Regions from separate parts of the Terribacillus sp. FSL K6-0262 genome, predicted to be linked through region 1. Evidence: a T-box and tRNA genes for the amino acid it is inferred to sense, from the RefSeq annotation. Region 1 holds a T-box; the other holds one or more tRNA genes.
What was found. The T-box of region 1 lies ahead of proS (proline--tRNA ligase). A T-box ahead of a tRNA ligase gene usually reads a tRNA of that ligase, here a tRNA-Pro.

Region 1 (11,106 bases):
AATACCTAATAAAGATACAAAAAACGCTAAATTAAGTCTCTTTGCCGTTGGAATATCAATGACTCTAGCAAGCTTATTACGACTTATTACAGATTACTTTTCTATTTCAATAACTCATTTTGTCGCTAGTTTAGTTGTTATATTATTTGCCATATTGTTAATTTATTTTAGATTTCTTATAGGTATACAAAATAAAAAATCTATTCATAAGAATTTGGATTTAGATCTAGATAATAATTCTAACTATTTAAATGTATATGTTTTTCCAAACCCTCTTAAAAAATTATTTTCTTTTACTTTAATGATCTTATTTACAATGCTAATAGCTATAGGAGCTATGTTTGCTTTTATTGTTTCTGGAAATATAATTATTTTAGTTACCTACATCGTATTCTTCTTTATGTTGTTATTCTTTAATATATTAACTGTTCCGCATGGAAGAAATACTATTAAGATCATTGTAAAATAATATAAGTTGATTATGAATCTGAGAATCCTAAGACTCATGCATAAATTTTAAGGAGGAAATATGTATGCTACCTATCGGCTCAATAGTCTACTTAAATGAAGGAACAAGTAAACTAATGATTTTAAACCGCGGTCCTATCATAGAACTAGATGGAGAACAAAAAATGTTTGATTACTCTGCCTGTGTTTATCCACAAGGACTGGTGGCAGATAGTGTCCTCTACTTTAATGAAGAAAATATTGATGAAGTTATCTTTGAAGGATTTAAAGATAGTGATGAGGATCGTTTCCATTCCTTGTATAAGCAGTGGCTTGAGGAGAATGATATTAAAAAAGGTGTTGTTAGCGGTCCATTGACATAACACAATAGATAAAGTATCAAGATTACTTCATTATCTTGATACTTTATACTATTCCTTGTTGATTTTATTTACGTATATACTACATTTTTAGCTTTCGAGAATAAAAATATAACGAACTTTAGGTGTTGATATTATGAGGAATACAGACAGAGGGGAAATTAGAAGAGTTAAAGGCAATAATAGGTATAGAATCCTCATCTATAATGATGAATTTTATGTTATAGATATAGGGAATTCAATTTGGAGAAACATATTTCCCTTTCTTTTCTGGCTTCTGCGTAATCCTGGCTATAAGATAGATCGCGATGTTGCTTTGCAACTTACCACCCATCAAAAGATAGATCTTAGCAATAGTTTAAAGTACGGCGCTATAGGTTCTGGGATTGCTACAACGTTCTCAGGGTTTTTACTTCCATTAACTGATTTAGCCACTATAAAAAGCTCTTTATATTTAAATATCATTATAACGTTATTACTAACAGGTATACTAATTTGGACTTTCTTATTCCTAATGAATAAACAAAAACAAAGATTGAAAAGAAATATAGACTTTTCCCACTTACCCACTTTGCAGATAAGAACTAGCAGACCAAAGTTTAGACTTATTATGCGGACAGCTTTCGTATATCTGTTTTCCTTAGCTTTCTCTGTTGTTTGTTTACTGGCATTTATAACAGAAAGTAATCTCTATATACTATTTGTTGGGTTATTACTCTTTTTAATGCTTCTTCTTGCTAATGGAGCAGCATTAGATCATGGCAAATACAAGATTAATATAAAGTCTATTTCTAAGCTCAAATAGATATCGGACAACATCATATAACCCGTTAATATTCGTCAATGAAGTCGGTTAAGAAAATGTTTGACACGTAGATAAGAACCCAGACAAATTTTATCTGGGTTCCTTCGATAATCATTACATCATATTTATTTAGAAAATGTTATTCTTTCAATATTACCAGCTAGCGTCAATTTCGTATCCCTCGGCTTCGTCTCCGCAATAACCTCACCATTCCGTACAGAATACAGAACAGCCGCCTGCTTCCGGATCGCTTCGTATTCATTCTCTGCTTCCAGCACGATCAAGTTGGCAGGCTTTCCTTCTTCGATGCCGTATTTGTCTTCGATGTGCAGCGTTTTTGCGCTATTTGCTGTGATCATATCGATGGAATTAACGATTTGTTCATAGCCCATCAGCTGTGTGACGTGGATGCCCATGTGCAGGACTTGCAGCATGTTGCCTGTTCCCAGCGGATACCATGGATCGAAGATGTCATCATGTCCAAAGCTGACGTTGATTCCAGCTTCTGTCAGCTCCTTCACCCTTGTGATTCCTCTTCGTTTCGGATACGTGTCGAAGCGCCCTTGAAGGTGTATATTGACCAATGGGTTGGCAACCATGTTGATATTGGATAGTTTGAGCAATCGGAAGAGCTTGGAAGTATAGGCATCGTTATAAGAGCCCATGGCCGTCGTATGGCTGGCCGTCACTCGTTCTCCCATGCCGTATCGATATGCCTCGGCTGCCACTACTTCGACAAATCGGGATTGTTCGTCGTCGATTTCATCACAATGGATGTCTACGAGACGGTCATATTTTTCCGCTAATTCAAAGGCTTTCTGTAAGGATTCCACGCCGTACTCACGAGTGAATTCATAATGCGGGATTCCTCCAACGACATCGGCTCCCATGCGGAGTGCTTCTTCAAGCAGCTCTTCCCCGCTTGGATAAGAGAGGATGCCTTCCTGTGGAAAAGCCACAAGCTGCAGGTCCACATAAGCAGCCATCTCCTCCTTCACTTCCAGCAATGCCTTCAATGCTGTCAAATTCGGGTCCGTGACATCCACATGCGTCCGGACATGCTGGATGCCTTGGGCAATCTGCCATTTCAATGCTTGCTTCGCCCTCGTTTTCACATCCTCCAGCGTCAGCAGCTCTTTGCGCTCAGCCCAGCGCTGGATGCCTTCAAATAATGTCCCGCTTTCATTCCAGTTCGGCTCGCCTGCGGTCAGCGTTGTATCCAGGTGAATATGCGGTTCAATAAATGGCGGCAGTACCAGGTTGCCCTGCACATCCATGATTTGCTCGTCACGGTTTGATTCGATCGATGGAGCGATTCTTTCGATTTTTCCTTCTGTGATTTGTATTTGCCAGAGTCCTTCTCTATTTCTTAGCTTCGCATTTGTAATAATCATGATTCTGTCACCTTTTCCACATTGAGATTTAGTTTCGCTTCCGCTGCTTTTGCTGTAATGATTGAAAGAACCACATATACTGCCGCCGCACCAATCAATCCATTCAGCGGCGGTATACCCGGCAGGAACTTCGCTGCGCCGGCCCCGACAGCCCACGCTGCCATCGCATTCCAGTTCACTGCTTTGAATGTCATCGTGTCGAACTCCGGATACTTCCCGCGGCGTACGATGAAATAATCCGCAATCAAAATGGCGCCGATCGGCGGTAATACAGACCCTAGCGCTGTAAGAAAACCTGTAAAATTGTTATACAGCCACATAGCCAAGATTGTGCCGATAATACCATTTACGATAACCACTTTGTTTTTCTTGATTTTAGTAATGTTGGAGATTCCCAGGCTCGCAGCATAGATTGCGTTATCGTTTGTCGTCCAAATATTCAAGCCCAAGACGATAATTGCCGGTATGATAAGCCCTTGCATGAACATCACTTCTGAAATATCCGACTGACCTGTAACGATTGCGCCAATTGCACCGAACGCGAACATAAGGGAATTTCCGATAAGAAATGCGATAACTGTCGTAGAGACCCCCACTTTTGGGCTCTTCGCGAATCGAGTGAAGTCCGGTGTTAACGTTCCCCCGCTGATGAACGAACCGACACCGATTGTCAGTGCTGCCGCTGCACCCAGCACTTCGGTGGGCTTATGCTGCATAAGCATATCCAAGCCGCCAATATCATTCACTGCCCCAAAAGCAGAATATCCACCCAGGACAATTATTGCCGGGACAGCGATAAAGCTTAAAATCGTCAGAGCTTTCATTCCGAAGAAAGCTGTAGCTGTCATCAATAATCCAAAAATAACAATCAATATAGCAGTATCAATTCCGGTCACCTTTTGAACTGGCACAGCGAACATTGCCACTCCGACACCGAACCAGCCGATTTGTGTAGCACTCAACAGGAAAGAAGATACATAAGATCCCTTTTCACCAAATGCATAGCGTGTCAATAAATGCGTGGAGAGGCCAGTTTTCGCTGAGATATAAGCGAGCGCGCCTGTGTATATACCTAAAATTAAATTTCCTGCCAGTACAATCCAGATGAATTGCGTCATGGATAATCCTAGTCCCAACGTTCCTCCCGCTATCATACTCGCGGAAAAGAAGGTAAACCCAAGCATTACCATGAGCATCCTCCAAAAACCGTTTCGATGCGATTTAGGTACTTCCCTTAAAGAAAAATCATGATCTATCTTTTCCATTGTGATTCCTCCTGTTTTAGTCAGACTAAAACTGGTACCGAGGAAAAAAGAAAAGAGGCTTCCTGCCATCACTGACAGGAAGCCTCTTTGAACATGGGGATATAAGGGTATAGCTATCCCATTACTCCGCATAGTTTCCGAATGTCCTTGTCAGCCTCACGGGACTGAATTAAAGGTACCAGTATTCAAATTAAAGTTATTATTACAGTAATTAAGGGTAATGTCAACTCTAGTAACGCTGGTTTTATAATTTATCCACCAGAAAGACCGGCAGCTGCTGCATGAAGAAGATCAGGAAAGATAGGCATATAAACCAGCAATATTCACTCACAGAAAATCCAATTATTCCCACCATGAAAAGCGACAAAAAATGGTAAAATCGAACAATAAATAACTTTTTTGAAGGAGTTTCGCGCTATGGGAGAGAATATCTTTAATCATACTGATATTGTGGATCGATTGGACAACTGGTCTATCAATATTCGATTAGATAAAAGAGATACTGCTGCAAGTATCCATCAGGATATAAAGAACATGATCGCCGATTACGATATCAGTACGCTTATCACCTATTTCTTGCTGGAAAGCCGCTTCTATTTAATGAATAAAGATCCTGTCCATGCTGCCATGTCCCTTGCTGACGCCAAAAAATACACTGACCACTTCCATGATATTCATCTCCACCACCTGCATATAGCAGAAGGTATCATCTTCTACGATGAAAATCGTTTCCAGGAAGCACTGAACTGCTTCGAGAAAGCCGAAAGATATTTAGATCAATTAGAAGATCCGGCAGAGATAGGCGAATTTCACCTCCGCAAGGCAATGACGTATTTTTATCTCGACATTACATCGTTATCTGTGCTTCATGGAGAGAGAGCAGCAGAGGCCTTTAGACCCCATAAGACATTAGAGTTTTTACTCGCCCGTACAGAAATGATGCAAGGGCTCAATTTTGCGGATTTACACAAATATGATCGTGCAGAAGCATGTCTCCAAAGAGCCTTGACATCATTCAAGAGACTTGAAAATCATAATTTCATCACTTCATCGAACCTCAACCTTGGCGTCCTGTATGTCAAACGCAATCTTCCAGCTGTGGCAATTCATTATCTTGAAGAAGCACTGAAAGGAAATCAAGAACGCATCCATTTAAAAATCTTATATCTGCTGGCTGATTGCTATTGGAAGACCAATCAAACTTCCAAAGCACTGAAAACGTACACAGAAGGTTTCAGCATAAGCACCAAAAAGGATGATACAGCGAAAAAGTGGGAATTTGCCATGCTACACAAGAAATATGAAGATAAATTGAATTTTGAAAGCGTATGGCAAGAAGGCATAGATTATTTTACAAAAATTAACGATAATTACAATGTAAGGAGGTTTTCAAAGGAGTTGGCAGAATATTATACTGAAAGTAATCAGTACGAACTTGCTTCCAGATACTATGCCTTGGCTCTACTATAATAGGGAGGGTTTTATATGAAAAAGCTAGTTCTCTCATTTCTGTTTATCGGCACAATCATACTGAGCGGTTTAGCAGGCTTTTCTGACCAGAATCAAAATGAAAATGCAGTTAAAGAAGGAGATCTTGGCAGCGCAGTATTTTCTTTAAATATCCTCAACTAGATAACGGAAAGAAGCTCATCGTTGATGGTGAGCTTCTTCTTTTTTCTTCAGATAATCGCAATCAATCCTGAATTTATCAATGATGCTCTGCTGTTGTCCCCTTTCCATTCCTTTAAGACAGACTTCCCGCACCTCAGGAAGGATATTTTTTTTGCCGTGCAGCACTTAATGTTATTGAATTCCCCGCCGCCTATTGCTATATTAATTTATACATATGCAATCGATGATGTGATCAAGTAAATAAGGATCGTGAAACAGAAAATATAGCCTTGGCTGAGAGCTATATCACCTCTTCTTATTGAACCCTGCCACGGAGATGTTAGGCAAACCTAACCGGGTCGTTCCGTTACAGACGCTGCGAGGGCTTAATGCATGATTAAGCCGAATGAAGGTGGTACCACGTCTATCAAGCATAAAGACGTCCTTTTCGGACGCTTTATGCTTTTTTATATTACTTAGGAGGAAACAACGATGTCCGAGAATACAAATGATTTTACCAAGTGGTATATCGATACCATTCAAAAAGCCGATTTGGTCGATTATACGCCAGTCCGCGGGAGTATTGCATTCAAGCCCGACGGCTATGAAATTTGGGAGCATATCCAGGAAGCGATGGATAAGCGTTTCAAGGAAACCGGACACCGCAATGCCTACTTCCCTATGCTGATTCCGGAATCTTTCTTCCAGAAGGAAAAGGATCATATCGAAGGCTTCTCACCGGAGCTTCCTTGGGTGACAGAGGCTGCCGGGGAGAAGCTGGAGGAACGGTTAGCGCTGCGTCCGACATCCGAGACGATGATTGGTCATTTATATTCCAATTGGATCAAGAGCTATCGGGATCTGCCGGTGTTGATCAATCAATGGGCGAATGTCTTCCGCTGGGAAAAGAAAACTCTCCCATTCATCCGTACTTCTGAATTCCTATGGCAGGAAGGTCACACCGCTCATGTGGATGAAGAAGATGCGCGCAAGGAAACGATGCAAATGCTGAACATATACAAGGAAGTCGTGGAGGATTTGCTTGCGATTCCAGTTTATGATGGGCAAAAGACACCATCCGAACGCTTTGCCGGTGCGGTCGATACATTCTCGATCGAAGCGATGATGAAGGATGGAAAAGCTGTTCAAGCAGGGACTTCCCACTACTTGGGTACCAAGTTCGCTGAAGCGTTCGATATCAAATATCTGAACAAAGAAAATAAACACACGCATGTGCATACTACATCATGGGGTACATCCACACGGCTCATCGGTTCGATGATCATGGTTCATGGCGATGAACAAGGACTTGTTTTACCGCCGAAAGTGGCACCGACACAAGTCGTTTTGATTCCTGTTGGTCCATGGAAGAAAAACCCTGCCATCATCGAGAAATTGGATGAGATCTTCGCAGCCCTGAAAGCCCAAGGCATCCGTGTTCGTCTCGATGATTCCGATCAATCACCAGGCTTCAAATTCAATGAATGGGAGCTAAAAGGTGTGCCAGTACGCATGGAGCTTGGCCCGCGTGATTTGGATAATGATCAAGCGCTTATGAAAGCCCGTGATGCAGAAGAAAAAGTATCGGTTCCTCTGGAAGGCATTGTCGAAGCGATCCAAAAAGAGCTGGAAACCATGCAAACCCGCCTGTTCGAAAAAGCCAAAGCTTTCCGCGCAGAGCACTCCCATACACATATCGATACAATGGAACAGCTGAAACAGCATCTGACCGAGTCTGAACAAAACGGTCAAATTCCTGGCTGGATCCTGGCAGGCTGGTGCGGCGATGACGCTTGTGAAGATAAAGTAAAAGAAGAAACGAAATTCACAACCCGAAATATCCCATTCAACCCGCCAGCTGAAAAGCACACTTGCCTGCATTGCGGCAAAGAAGCAAAACATACCGTTTGGTTTGCTCGCGCTTATTGATTGAATACCAAAAGGATCGATCTTAACCAGGTCGATCCTTTTCTTTGTATCCTATGATAGCTGCTTGGATTTAACCGCCTTCATCGTCGCTGCAATGTTTCTTGCCGCTCTTTCCATATAATCTGCAGCATGTTCCAATGCATCCGGCAGTGTCACCACACCCGGAACGATCGTGAAAAGCGCATCAATTCCGTGCTCATGCACAACATCAGCATCTTCCGACAATGTCCCCGCAAGCCCGATTACAGGAACACCATATTTTTTAGCTGCTTTCGCTACGCCGATCGGGGTTTTGCCGTAAATCGTCTGACTATCGATCCGCCCCTCCCCCGTGATGACAAGATCGGCATCCTTGACTGCTTCATCGAAGTTCACCGCATCCAGGACAATATCGATTCCCCTTTTCAGCTTTGCATCCAGAAAAGCCAGCAGACTCGCTCCAAGTCCACCTGCTGCCCCTACGCCCTCTATCTCCCGGAAGGAGCTCCCAAGCGCTTGCTCTGCAACATCGGCAAAGTGGGACAGATTCTTATCCAGCTGCTCCACCATCTCCGGCGTGGCGCCCTTTTGGGGACCGAAAATCGCCGAAGCCCCCCTTGGTCCCGTCAAAGGATTATCCACGTCACAGGCCACTTCGATCAGGACATCCTTCAATCTGTCATCCAGACCAGCCAAGTCTATGGCAGCAAGCTGGGAGAGTGCACCGCCGCCGTCACCGATTTCTCTTCCAGCTTCGTCAAGCAGCCTTCCCCCCAGGGCCTGAATCATTCCGGCCCCGCCATCATTTGTCGCACTGCCCCCAAGTCCGATGATAATATGATGCACGCCCATATCAAGAGCAGCGGCCATCAATTCCCCGGTTCCTCTGGTAGATGTCAACAGCGGATTCCTGTCAGCCGCAGGCACAAGATGCAGCCCTGATGCTGCCGCCATCTCTATGACAGCTGTTCCCCCATCCCCCATCAAGCCAAAGAATGCTTTGACCGGCTTACCCAAGGGACCCGTTACAAATCGTTCTTCGATTTTACCGCTCGTTGCATCCACAAGTGACTGAACGGTTCCTTCCCCTCCGTCCGCCATTGGCATTTTCTTATACACAGCATCCGGAAAGACCGATCGAAAGCCTCGCTCCATTGCATCAGCAGCCTCCAGAGCCGATAAACTTTCTTTATAAGAGTCAGGGGCGAATACAATTTTCATGGTAATCCATCCTCTCCATTAGCGTTAACTCCCTTAACCAAAGAACTTAAAGATCCCGAATATAAGCGTTGAAATGATCGCGAGTGTCAGCCCGACCAAGGATTCGTATGGCATCAGCTTCAGGCGCTCCTTGATGGCCATATGGACACTTCCTGCTGTCGCATGGAAAAAGCTCCCGTGCGGCAAGTGATCCAGTACCGTTGCACCTGCATGAATCATGGCAGCTCCAGCCAAAGCAGACACACCCAAATCCAAAATGGTGCCGCTGAAGACGCTGCTTGCCACTGCCGTACCAGCCGTTGAGGAAGCAGTTGCCGCGGACATGAAGATACCCGAAACAGGCGCCAATACAAAAGCCGGCAGCCCAGTGGCATTCAACGCATCAATCAGGACATCCTTCAATGCAGAGTTGGCAATGATCCCCGCCAGCGTTCCAGTCCCCAGCAGCATGATGGCCACTCCGGACATTTTACTCAAACCAGAAATCGCATATTCATTGATCTTCCTGGTCTTTTTCATTGCAATGGCACCAATGATACCCCCAACCGGCAGCGCAACCATCGGATCGATATCGATATCGAATAAAGGACGCAAGGAGAGCAGGATGATGGTGATGAGCGGTGCAATCAATGCGGTGATAAATAAAGGCAGCTTTGTACTATCTGTCATTTCAACATCCTGGCTTGCCACCGCAGTACCTTTTTCGACGAGCCGCTTTGCCAAAAGATACGTAACAGCCACACCGAAAATAGCTGGGATGATTCCTGCAGCCATGACCGATGTAAGCGGGATACCGAATGCATCAGAAGCAGCGATCGCATTCGGGTTGGGCGACATGATATTCCCCGCCTTGCCTCCGCCGATCATCGCCAAAAGAATGGCCGTTTTGGATAGATTAGCTCGCTTGGCAATCGCTAAAGCGATTGGGGAGACGGTGATGACAGCCACGTCCACGAACACCCCGACCGTTGTCAGGATCATCGTAGCAATGGATAATGCCAGCAATGCACGTGTTTCCCCGATTTTTTTGACAATCGTTTCCGCAATCGAGGAAGCAGCCCCCGATTCGATCAGGACACCTGCCAGGATACCCGCAGCCAAAATCCGCAGCACCGCCGGAATGATATCCTGTGCCCCTTCCATCATCAAGGCGACTGTATCCGTGATATTCACACCGCCGATCAAGCCGCCGATCAAAGCTCCGGCAACCATCCCATATGCGGGCGGCACTTTTTTCAAGATAAGTACAATAGCTATGATCAAGGAACATATCGCTCCTAAAGCGCTTACAGTAACGTCCATGCTGTCCCCTCCACACAATGTGTAATCGTTATACACCAATTGTAAGCGTTTTCTAAGATGGATTCATCGTGAAAGAGAATGAAAAAGTCCCGGAAAACCTCCACTTCGGTTGTGCATTTGCACAATCAGCTCAAATCACGCTGCAGCTTCGCCATATACAGCTCCATCAAATCCTTAGCATCCCGCGGATCCTTTCCAGTCAGCTCAGCGATCTTATCAAGACGGTACCTCAGCGTATTCCGGTGAATAAACAAGCTTTCTGCAATCTTGTTCAATTCCCCGCCCTCTCTTATATAAGCTTCCAATGTATCGATCAGCTCCCCCTTCCTGCCTTGATCCAGCAGATTATCATAGTAAGAAAAGGCACTCTTATCCTCTTCCCGGATCACTTTCGACAGCATGATCTCCAATTGATACTTTTCATATGGGAAGCAGTTCCTATCCGGATCAAGCTTACTCCCGACCATGATGGCATTTTTAGCCTGGGAGAAGGAGGCTTTTAATTGGTTTAGCTGATTCGCCACCCTGCCGATTCCCATTCGTACATTTTCAGAAGATATCTTTTGCAGCCGTTCCAAAAAATGATTCAATCCCCATTTCGATCCTGCCGCCTTCAGAACCACTATTTCCTCGTTATAACTGACTCCGATTAAATCGTTTCTGCCAATCTCATATTGGACCGCCCCAATCAGCCCTTGCGTGGTAATTTGGGCATCATCCATTTTTTCCATCACGATAGCAAATCTCGGACATCCTACATCCATCCCCAGGAA
Region 2 (11,106 bases), 380 kb from region 1:
ATCCGTAATGTAACGATCGGAGAATTCCGCTGCTGCACGAATCGCATCGTCGGTGATGGTTACACGGTGATGGGCTTCATAGCGATCACGCAAGCCAGTGAGGATCTGAATCGATTCCTCCACGGATGGTTCATCGACTTGTATCGGCTGGAAGCGGCGTTCCAATGCTGCATCTTTCTCGATATACTTGCGGTACTCATCCAAAGTGGTAGCACCGATGCACTGCAGCTCCCCGCGTGCCAAGGATGGTTTCAGGATATTGGAAGCGTCGATTGCCCCTTCCGCTCCGCCCGCACCGATAAGTGTATGCAGTTCATCAATGAAGAGGATGATATTCCCTGCTTGGCGGATCTCCTCCATCACTTTTTTCAAACGATCCTCGAATTCCCCGCGGTATTTCGTACCCGCCACGACTGTACCCATATCAAGCGTCATGACACGTTTATCCCGCAGGATCTCCGGAATTTCATTATTGATGATCTGCTGCGCCAGACCTTCAGCAACTGCCGTTTTACCTACACCCGGCTCCCCGATCAAGACAGGATTATTTTTCGTACGGCGGCTAAGGACTTGAATGACACGCTCGATCTCTTTTTCACGGCCGATGACCGGATCGATATTGCCTTCTTTGGCAATGGCCGTAAGATCGCGCGCCAAGGAGTCAAGCGTCGGCGTATTTGCCCTGGCAGACTGACTGCCGCGCTGTTTCCCTGCAGAGGACTCATTACTGCCAAGAAGCTGAAGCACTTGCTGACGCGCTTTGTTCAAGCTGACACCGAGATTATTCAGCACACGTGCCGCAACACCTTCTCCTTCGCGAATCAATCCGAGAAGGATATGCTCAGTACCCACGTAAGAATGACCAAGCTTTCTCGCTTCGTCCAAGGAAAGCTCGATCACTTTCTTCGCGCGCGGTGTGTAATAAGGTGTACCAGTGATTTTCTGGCCGCGCCCGATCAGCTGCTCGACCTCTTCCTGAATGCGTTCTGTTTCCAATCCCAGTGTCGTCAGAGCTTTGGCAGCGATTCCTTCGCCTTCGCTCACCAGGCCCAATAGAATGTGTTCTGTTCCAATATTATTATGTCCAAGCCGCACTGCCTCTTCTTGGGCAAGTGCAAGGACCTTTTGCGCTCTTTCCGTGAAGCGTCCAAACATCATAGGAATTCCTCCTCGATCAGTCAGTTATTTTCCAAATGCATCCGCTCCCTGATAAGGGAGGCACGTAATACATCTCGTTCTCTGCCAGATAGGCTCCTTCTCGCATAATGCTGAAGGAAGCCCGGCTGTATCAATACCATTAATTCATTAAGTATAGATTGAGGCATATCTTCTATATACCCAAGATCGATGCCTAACCTAACATCGGATAAACAGGTTGCAGCTTCCTTGGATTCAATGATACGGCTGTACCGCAACGTACCATAAGAACGGAAGATCCGATCCTCCAGCTGGATGCTCAGCTCCTCTGTCAGCGTATGCCGAGCTTGCCTTTCCTGCTCGATCAACTGGCTGACTACGCTTTCCAGATCCTCGACAATATCCTGTTCGGATTTTCCCAGGGTGATCTGGTTGGATATCTGATAGATATTGCCCTGAGCCTCACTGCCTTCTCCGTAAATGCCGCGAACGACAAGTCCGAGCTGGTTGATTGCCGGTGTCAGCCGGTTCATCTGATGCGTCATGGTCAAAGCAGGCAGATGCATCATCACAGAAGCCCGGAGCCCCGTCCCTACATTCGTCGGACAGGTAGTCAGATAACCCCTTTCCTCATCGAAAGCATATGTTATCTTCTGTTCAAGCCAATCATCCACTTCAAATGCCTCCTGCAGTGCCTTTTGCAGCTGGAAGCCTGGCAAATAAAGCTGGATCCGCAGGTGATCCTCCTCATTTACCATGATAGAGACTTGTTCGCTTTCGCTTAGCAAAACTCCTGCTTCCTCTGCGTGTTCTGCCAAATGAGGGCTGATCAAATGTTTCTCGACAAATACTTTTTTCTCGATCGGTGATAAATCGGCAATCCGGATGAATTGCATCTTTCCGCGATCCTGGAATGCGGCATCCTGATAGCTGTCTTGGAAGAAATTAAGTACATCGTCCAAATCCTCTGCCTTGGCAATTAAGGGGAAAGTTCGATTCTCAAAGTTCCTGGCTAACCGAATACGGCTGCTCATGACTATATCGCAATCCGGTCCATTTTCTTTCATCCACGGGCTGATTGCATCACTCATGAAATTCTCAAGTGACATTAGCTCTCACCCTCTTCCCGGCCATCCTGCTCCAAAGAACGTATCTTATCGCGGAGCTCCGCTGCTTTTTCAAATTCCTCCGCTTGAATATATTGCTGCATGGATTCCCGATATGCAGCGATTTTTCGTTTCTTTTCGATACCGCTGCCCATCCTCTTTGGTATCTTGCCTTCGTGTTTGGTATTGCCGCTGTGTACCCGACGGAAGATAGGGTTCAGATTATCCTCGAATGTTTCATAACAGGATGCACAACCGAATTTCCCCAAGCGGGTAAACTCATGATATGTGAGTCCGCACTTCGGACAAGCAAGTGCTGCCGGTGCTTGAGAGAAGTGTTTATGTCCTTGGACAGTCGATGGATTCATATGGAATAGACCAGATAATAAGTTATGCAGGGAATACCCTTCTTGGCCGTAGGAGACATATCCGTTTTCCTTGGCGCATTGCTCGCATACATGCATTTCCGTCTTCTGCCCATTGACGACATTCGTCAAATGTAATGTAGCTGGCCTTATATGACATTCTTGACATTCCATCTTGATGCCTCCTTATCTGACTAGTACTTGATAGCAGTCAGCATTGAAACCAGGATACGTGACCTGACCTCATCGCGAAGCGGAAGAGGGAAGGCTAGTGTATCTCGGCTGGTTGCCCTAAGCATGATTTTCGCTTCCCGTTCTGTCAGGATATTCTCTTCTGCCAGGCGTTCGATCACGTTATTGGCAGTCTGCTGTGAAACTCGCGGCTGCACCATTTCGATCACGTCGTCTATCAAACTTGCTTCCGTATGATGCTTTACCCGAATTATACGAATATAACCGCCGCCGCCACGCTTGCTTTCAACCAGATATCCCTTTTCGACGGTGAATCTCGTTTTGATGACGTAGTTGATTTGGGAGGGCACGCACTGAAAACGATTGGCTACTTCGCTTCGCTTTATCTCCACTTCCTGCGTATCCGTTGACTGAAGGATCTGCTTAAGATATGCCTCGATTATGTCAGATATATTATTACTCACACAAGTTTCCTCCCTTCTTTTGACTTTGACTATCTTTGACTATATTATATACATTTTGCAGGAGGAATGCAAAGCACTTCTTCTTTAGCATAGCCCCCAAAAACAGAAAAAAACCCTTAAAAAGGGTTTTAACTTTTCACCGTACTGACCGATTTGATATTGGTTAGATCAGTCAGTTCCTCGAAGAGCTCCATTTCATTTATAGCCTGACGTGTTTCCAACTCAACATGCAGCATCCTGCTATCATGGTGATACTTTTTCATTTTCATGTTTGTCAATGCCAGATGATGGCGCTCGAGTATTTCCATGATGGGAGCCACACTATCTTCCCTGCCCAGTTCAATATCGAGAAGGTATGCTTTCTGCTTTTTACTGGACAAAAACAGTTTCTCGAAATTATTCAGGAATATGAGGATGGATAGAATGATGATGGTTGTGAATACAGCCTCCATATACATTCCTGCCCCTATCACAAGACCGAGGCCTGCTACGGTCCAGACAGATGCGGCTGTCGTGAGACCCCGGACAGTAGTTCCATTGACCAGGATCGTCCCCGCTCCCAGGAACCCGATCCCGCTGATGACATAAGAAGGTATACGTGCAGGATCGAATTGCACATAGTCATGCTCTTCGCTGAATTCCGTAAAGCCATATAAAGATAAAATCATCATAAGACAAGATCCCACGCCTACAAGGATGTGAGTCCTTAAACCAGCGTGATGATTACCCATCCCACGCTCCATCCCGATAGCACCTGAAAGGAATATCGCAATTATTATTTTAATCATTACCGTTAAAAATTGATCGTTATAGTATTGCTCCATCCATGCTTCCCTTCTTTCTCTTAGCAGTATATGAATATTCTCGTCTCAATATGAAGTGAAATATTTACATTCCCTAATCGACAGAAGTATAAAGCAAAACATAAAAAATCTCCTGATAAGTTATGATTAACTTATCAGGAGATTTCATCTTGCCTGGCAGCGTCCTACTCTCGCAGGGCGAACCCAACTACCATCGGCGCTGAAGAGCTTAACTGCTGTGTTCGGCATGGGAACAGGTGTGACCTCTTCGCTATTACCACCAGACAATGCAAGAATTCATATGGAATGAACCCTCAAAACTAGATAAGAAACATCCTTGCTGTACATCTCATGCGTGCCAAGCACCGGAGTGCTTGGTCTTTGGCGTTGACTTACTAAGGGATCTGGCGCTGCGGCTAGATCCAGCTCCAAAGGCCAGAAACTATGGCCTAAGCGATAAATCCCTTCGTGAAGAAGTACACTCCACTACGGGCTTTCTCGCTTATTCCTACGTTTCTAAACGGCCTTTTCCGCTTTTCGTTTTTTAGTTAAGTCCTCGATCGATTAGTATTCGTCAGCTGCACGTGTCACCACGCTTCCACCTCGAACCTATCTACCTCATCGTCTCTGAGGGATCTTACTCATTTAAAATGATGGGAAGTCTCATCTTGAGGGGGGCTTCATGCTTAGATGCTTTCAGCACTTATCCCTTCCGCACGTAGCTACCCAGCTGTGCTCCTGGCGGAACAACTGGTGCACCAGCGGTGCGTCCATCCCGGTCCTCTCGTACTAAGGACAGCTCCTCTCAAACTTCCAACGCCCACGACGGATAGGGACCGAACTGTCTCACGACGTTCTGAACCCAGCTCGCGTACCGCTTTAATGGGCGAACAGCCCAACCCTTGGGACCGACTACAGCCCCAGGATGCGATGAGCCGACATCGAGGTGCCAAACCTCCCCGTCGATGTGGACTCTTGGGGGAGATAAGCCTGTTATCCCCGGGGTAGCTTTTATCCGTTGAGCGACGGCCCTTCCATACGGCACCGCCGGATCACTAAGCCCGACTTTCGTCCCTGCTCGACTTGTAGGTCTCGCAGTCAAGCTCCCTTCTGCCTTTGCACGCTACGAATGATTTCCAACCATTCTGAGGGAACCTTTGGGCGCCTCCGTTACTCTTTGGGAGGCGACCGCCCCAGTCAAACTGCCCACCTGACACTGTCTCCGAACCGGATGACGGTTCTGGGTTAGAATGTCAATACAGCCAGGGTGGTATCCCACGGATGCCTCCGCCGAAGCTGGCGCTCCGGTTTCCAAGGCTCCCACCTATCCTGTACAAGCTGTACCAACATTCCATATCAGGCTACAGTAAAGCTCCACGGGGTCTTTCCGTCCTGTCGCGGGTAATGCGCATCTTCACGCATAGTATAATTTCACCGGGTCTCTCGTTGAGACAGTGCCCAAGTCGTTGCACCTTTCGTGCGGGTCGGAACTTACCCGACAAGGAATTTCGCTACCTTAGGACCGTTATAGTTACGGCCGCCGTTTACTGGGGCTTCGGTTCACAGCTTCGGGACGAAGTCCCTAACCATTCCCCTTAACCTTCCAGCACCGGGCAGGTGTCAGCCCCTATACTTCGCCTTACGGCTTTGCAGAGACCTGTGTTTTTGCTAAACAGTCGCTTGGGCCTTTTCACTGCGGCTTCTCCTAAAAAGAAGCACCCCTTCTCCCGAAGTTACGGGGTCATTTTGCCGAGTTCCTTAACGAGAGTTCTCCCGATCATCTTCGGTTACTCACCGTGCCTACCTGTGTCGGTTTGCGGTACGGGCACCTATTTCCTCACTAGAGGCTTTTCTTGGCAGTGTGAAATCAGGAACTTCGGTACTAAATTTCCCTCCCCATAACCGCCTGGAATCATGTTGAGTGGATTTGCCTGCTCAACTTCCTCACGGCTTGGACGCGCATGACCAGCAGCGCGCTTTCCCTATCCTCCTACGTCCCCCCATCGTTCAAGCGGATTTAGGTGGTACAGGAATATCAACCTGTTATCCATCGCCTACGCCTTTCGGCCTCGGCTTAGGCCCCGACTAACCCTGAGCGGACGAGCCTTCCTCAGGAAACCTTGGGCTTTCGATGAAAGAGATTCTCACTCTTTTTTCGCTACTCATACCGGCATTCTCACTTCTAAGCGCTCCAGCCGTCCTCACGATCGACCTTCACAGCCCTTAGAACGCTCTCCTACCACTGACATCGTAGATGTCAATCCGCAGCTTCGGTGGTGTGTTTAGCCCCGGTATATTTTCGGCGCAGCGTCACTCGACCAGTGAGCTATTACGCACTCTTTCAATGATGGCTGCTTCTAAGCCAACATCCTGGTTGTCTAAGCAACGCCACATCCTTTTCCACTTAACACACACTTTGGGACCTTAGCTGGCGGTCTGGGCTGTTTCCCTTTCGACCATGAACCTTATCACCCATGGTCTGACTCCCAAAGTAGATTGATTGGCATTCGGAGTTTGACTGAATTCGGTAACCCGATGAGGGCCCCTAGTCCAATCAGTGCTCTACCTCCAACCATCATCCTTTGAGGCTAGCCCTAAAGCTATTTCGGAGAGAACCAGCTATCTCCGTGTTCGATTGGCATTTCACCCCTACCCACACCTCATCCCCGCACTTTTCAACGTGCGTGGGTTCGGGCCTCCAGTCAGTGTTACCTGACCTTCACCCTGGACATGGGTAGATCACACGGTTTCGGGTCTACGACCACCTACTATGTCGCCCTATTCAGACTCGCTTTCGCTGCGGCTCCGTCTTTTCAACTTAACCTTGCAGGGGATCGTAACTCGCCGGTCCATTCTACAAAAGGTACGCCGTCACCCATTAACGGGCTTCGACTACTTGTAGGCACACGGTTTCAGGTTCTATTTCACTCCCCTTCCGGGGTGCTTTTCACCTTTCCCTCACGGTACTGGTTCACTATCGGTCACTAGGGAGTATTTAGCCTTGGGAGATGGTCCTCCCGGATTCCGACGGAATTTCACGTGTTCCGCCGTACTCAGGATACACTCCGGAGGAAACCACATTTCAAGTACAGGGCTCTTACCTTCTATGGCGGGCCATTCCAAGCCGCTTCGTCTACATGGTTTCTTTGTAACTCCAAAGGAGTGTCCTACAACCCCAGAAGGCAAGCCTTCTGGTTTGGGCTGATTCCGTTTCGCTCGCCGCTACTTGGGAAATCGCATTTGCTTTCTCTTCCTCCGGGTAATGAGATGTTTCAGTTCCCCGGGTCTGCCTCGCATCACCTATGTATTCAGTAATGCGTACTATCCAATAACGGATAGCGGGTTCCCCCATTCGGAAATCTCCGGATCAAAGCTTACTTACAGCTCCCCGAAGCATATCGGTGTTAGTCCCGTCCTTCATCGGCTCCTAGTGCCAAGGCATCCACCGTGCGCCCTTCTTCACTTAACTAATAACGCATGATGCATTAAATCGCGACAATATATATTGTCTTGCTTTAAAGTTTGATGTTCTGGCATGTTGTTTCTTATCTAGTTTTCAAGGTTCACAAGAGAGATTGATCTCTCAAAACTGAACAAACAACCCAATTACGTGTCTACTACGAAGTAGTAGTTCCAATGTCCAGGTTCAGCTCCTAAAAGCTAGCGTATAGTTCATCTCGTTTCCTGACTCCAAAACCCGGAGTCTGTAACCGATCTGATCTATCCGTACGCTTTTGAACAGTCGCTTCACCTTTTCCAATTATCCTTAGAAAGGAGGTGATCCAGCCGCACCTTCCGATACGGCTACCTTGTTACGACTTCACCCCAATCATTGATCCCACCTTCGGCGGCTGGCTCCAAAAGGTTACCTCACCGACTTCGGGTGTTACCAACTCTCGTGGTGTGACGGGCGGTGTGTACAAGGCCCGGGAACGTATTCACCGCGGCATGCTGATCCGCGATTACTAGCGATTCCGGCTTCATGCAGGCGAGTTGCAGCCTGCAATCCGAACTGAGAATGGTTTTATGGGATTTGCTTAGCCTCGCGGCTTCGCTGCCCTTTGTACCATCCATTGTAGCACGTGTGTAGCCCAGGTCATAAGGGGCATGATGATTTGACGTCATCCCCACCTTCCTCCGGTTTGTCACCGGCAGTCACTCTAGAGTGCCCAACTGAATGCTGGCAACTAGAATCAAGGGTTGCGCTCGTTGCGGGACTTAACCCAACATCTCACGACACGAGCTGACGACAACCATGCACCACCTGTCACGCTGTCCCCGAAGGGAACGCCTTGTCTCCAAGGTTGTCAGCGGATGTCAAGACCTGGTAAGGTTCTTCGCGTTGCTTCGAATTAAACCACATGCTCCACCGCTTGTGCGGGCCCCCGTCAATTCTTTTGAGTTTCAGCCTTGCGGCCGTACTCCCCAGGCGGAGTGCTTAATGCGTTAACTTCAGCACTAAGGGGCGGAAACCCCCTAACACCTAGCACTCATCGTTTACGGCGTGGACTACCAGGGTATCTAATCCTGTTTGCTCCCCACGCTTTCGCGCCTCAGCGTCAGTTACAGACCAGAGAGTCGCCTTCGCCACTGGTGTTCCTCCACATATCTACGCATTTCACCGCTACACGTGGAATTCCACTCTCCTCTTCTGCACTCAAGTTCCCCAGTTTCCAATGACCCTCCACAGTTAAGCTGTGGGCTTTCACATCAGACTTAAGAAACCGCCTACGCGCCCTTTACGCCCAATAATTCCGGACAACGCTTGCCCCCTACGTATTACCGCGGCTGCTGGCACGTAGTTAGCCGGGGCTTTCTGGTCAGGTACCGTCAAGGTACAAGCAGTTACTCTTGTACTTGTTCTTCCCTGACAACAGAGCTTTACGACCCGAAGGCCTTCATCGCTCACGCGGCGTTGCTCCGTCAGACTTTCGTCCATTGCGGAAGATTCCCTACTGCTGCCTCCCGTAGGAGTCTGGGCCGTGTCTCAGTCCCAGTGTGGCCGATCACCCTCTCAGGTCGGCTATGCATCGTCGCCTTGGTGGGCCGTTACCCCGCCAACTAGCTAATGCACCGCGGGCCCATCTGTAAGTGACAGCCGAAACCGTCTTTCCATTTCCGATCAGGAGAAAGGAAATACTATCCGGTATTAGCCCCGGTTTCCCGGAGTTATCCCAGTCTTACAGGCAGGTTGCCCACGTGTTACTCACCCGTCCGCCGCTCATTCCACCAGAATCACCCCGAAGGGGTCATCTGGTTTCCTGCGCTCGACTTGCATGTATTAGGCACGCCGCCAGCGTTCGTCCTGAGCCAAGATCAAACTCTCCATGAAAGTGTTGATGCATTGCTCGTCAGAGCTGACGTTGATCTTACGATCATGTCGTTTAGTTCGTAATTGGTTGTTTTGTTCAGTTTTCAAAGATCAATGGTGGAGCCTAGCGGGATCGAACCGCTGACCTCCTGCGTGCAAAGCAGGCGCTCTCCCAGCTGAGCTAAGGCCCCATTGTATATTGAAAGTGGTCGGGAAGACAGGATTTGAACCTGCGACCCCTTGGTCCCAAACCAAGTGCTCTACCAAGCTGAGCTACTTCCCGTAATGGCGCGCCCGAGAGGAGTCGAACCCCTAACCTTTTGATCCGTAGTCAAACGCTCTATCCAATTGAGCTACGGGCGCATATTTAAAGTGCCGAGGGCCGGACTCGAACCGGCACGGAGGTACCCTCCGCAGGATTTTAAGTCCTGTGCGTCTGCCAATTCCGCCACCCCGGCAAGCTGAATTAGTTAATTTAGTAGTTATGGAGCGGAAGACGGGATTCGAACCCGCGACCCCCACCTTGGCAAGGTGATGTTCTACCACTGAACTACTTCCGCGTTTAATCTAAATGGTGCGGGTGAAGGGACTTGAACCCCCACGTCATAAAGACACTAGATCCTAAGTCTAGCGCGTCTGCCAATTCCGCCACACCCGCATAGATTAAATACGCACAGTATTAAAATTGAAATGGTGAGCCATGAAGGACTCGAACCTTCGACCCTCTGATTAAAAGTCAGATGCTCTACCAACTGAGCTAATGGCTCTAAAATGGTGCCGGCCAGAGGACTTGAACCCCCAACCTACTGATTACAAGTCAGTTGCTCTACCAATTGAGCTAGACCGGCTAAATGGTGGAGGATGACGGGCTCGAACCGCCGACCCTCTGCTTGTAAGGCAGATGCTCTCCCAGCTGAGCTAATCCTCCGGATTATGTATCTGCCTGGCAGCGTCCTACTCTCGCAGGGCGAACCCAACTACCATCGGCGCTGAAGAGCTTAACTGCTGTGTTCGGCATGGGAACAGGTGTGACCTCTTCGCTATTACCACCAGATCAGATAATCAATGTTTGTCCTTTTCTTAAGGACAAGATATATTGTAGCATTTTCTCAAAGAAAAAGCAACACTTTTTTTGAAGTAAACCTTCAAAACTAGATAAGAAACATTCATGCTGTACATCTCATGCGTGCCAAGCACTGGAGTGCTTGGTCTTTGGCGTTGACTTACTAAGGGATCTGGCGCTGCGGCTAGATCCAGCTCTAAAGGCCAGAAACTATGGCCTTTGGAGCTTTTCGTTTTTTAGTTAAGTCCTCGATCGATTAGTATTCGTCAGCTGCACGTGTCACCACGCTTCCACCTCGAACCTATCTACCTCATCGTCTCTGAGGGATCTTACTCATTTAAAATGATGGGAAGTCTCATCTTGAGGGGGGCTTCATGCTTAGATGCTTTCAGCACTTATCCCTTCCGCACGTAGCTACCCAGCTGTGCTCCTGGCGGAACAACTGGTGCACCAGCGGTGCGTCCATCCCGGTCCTCTCGTACTAAGGACAGCTCCTCTCAAACTTCCAACGCCCACGACGGATAGGGACCGAACTGTCTCACGACGTTCTGAACCCAGCTCGCGTACCGCTTTAATGGGCGAACAGCCCAACCCTTGGGACCGACTACAGCCCCAGGATGCGATGAGCCGACATCGAGGTGCCAAACCTCCCCGTCGATGTGGAC

Region 2: it encodes a tRNA-Pro, which carries the amino acid that the T-box ahead of proS (proline--tRNA ligase) is inferred to sense. The anticodon was not compared.

Annotation. Positions count from the first base shown of each region.
Region 1 covers NZ_CP150277.1:1,942,553-1,953,658, reverse strand. Annotated here, with positions in the region: gene MHI54_RS10170 (DUF443 family protein) at 1-469, shown strand, start outside; gene MHI54_RS10165 (DUF4176 domain-containing protein) at 534-830, shown strand; gene MHI54_RS10160 (DUF443 family protein) at 964-1,632, shown strand; gene MHI54_RS10155 (cytosine deaminase) at 1,758-3,026, opposite strand; gene codB (cytosine permease) at 3,023-4,291, opposite strand; gene MHI54_RS10145 (tetratricopeptide repeat protein) at 4,709-5,761, shown strand; gene MHI54_RS10140 (hypothetical protein) at 5,777-5,923, shown strand; T-box leader at 6,138-6,352, shown strand; gene proS (proline--tRNA ligase) at 6,395-7,831, shown strand; gene MHI54_RS10130 (glycerate kinase) at 7,883-9,031, opposite strand; gene MHI54_RS10125 (SLC13 family permease) at 9,065-10,333, opposite strand; gene MHI54_RS10120 (sugar diacid recognition domain-containing protein) at 10,459-11,106, opposite strand, start outside.
Region 2 covers NZ_CP150277.1:1,565,566-1,576,671, forward strand. Annotated here, with positions in the region: gene clpC (ATP-dependent protease ATP-binding subunit ClpC) at 1-1,158, opposite strand, end outside; gene MHI54_RS08185 (protein arginine kinase) at 1,179-2,246, opposite strand; gene MHI54_RS08190 (UvrB/UvrC motif-containing protein) at 2,246-2,782, opposite strand; gene MHI54_RS08195 (CtsR family transcriptional regulator) at 2,803-3,264, opposite strand; gene MHI54_RS08200 (MgtC/SapB family protein) at 3,393-4,088, opposite strand; rRNA gene rrf (5S ribosomal RNA) at 4,240-4,352, opposite strand; rRNA gene MHI54_RS08210 (23S ribosomal RNA) at 4,612-7,536, opposite strand; rRNA gene MHI54_RS08215 (16S ribosomal RNA) at 7,838-9,399, opposite strand; tRNA gene MHI54_RS08220 (tRNA-Ala) at 9,494-9,569, opposite strand; tRNA gene MHI54_RS08225 (tRNA-Pro) at 9,585-9,661, opposite strand; tRNA gene MHI54_RS08230 (tRNA-Arg) at 9,665-9,741, opposite strand; tRNA gene MHI54_RS08235 (tRNA-Leu) at 9,752-9,836, opposite strand; tRNA gene MHI54_RS08240 (tRNA-Gly) at 9,864-9,938, opposite strand; tRNA gene MHI54_RS08245 (tRNA-Leu) at 9,951-10,036, opposite strand; tRNA gene MHI54_RS08250 (tRNA-Lys) at 10,070-10,145, opposite strand; tRNA gene MHI54_RS08255 (tRNA-Thr) at 10,151-10,226, opposite strand; tRNA gene MHI54_RS08260 (tRNA-Val) at 10,231-10,306, opposite strand; rRNA gene rrf (5S ribosomal RNA) at 10,320-10,432, opposite strand; rRNA gene MHI54_RS08270 (23S ribosomal RNA) at 10,678-11,106, opposite strand, start outside.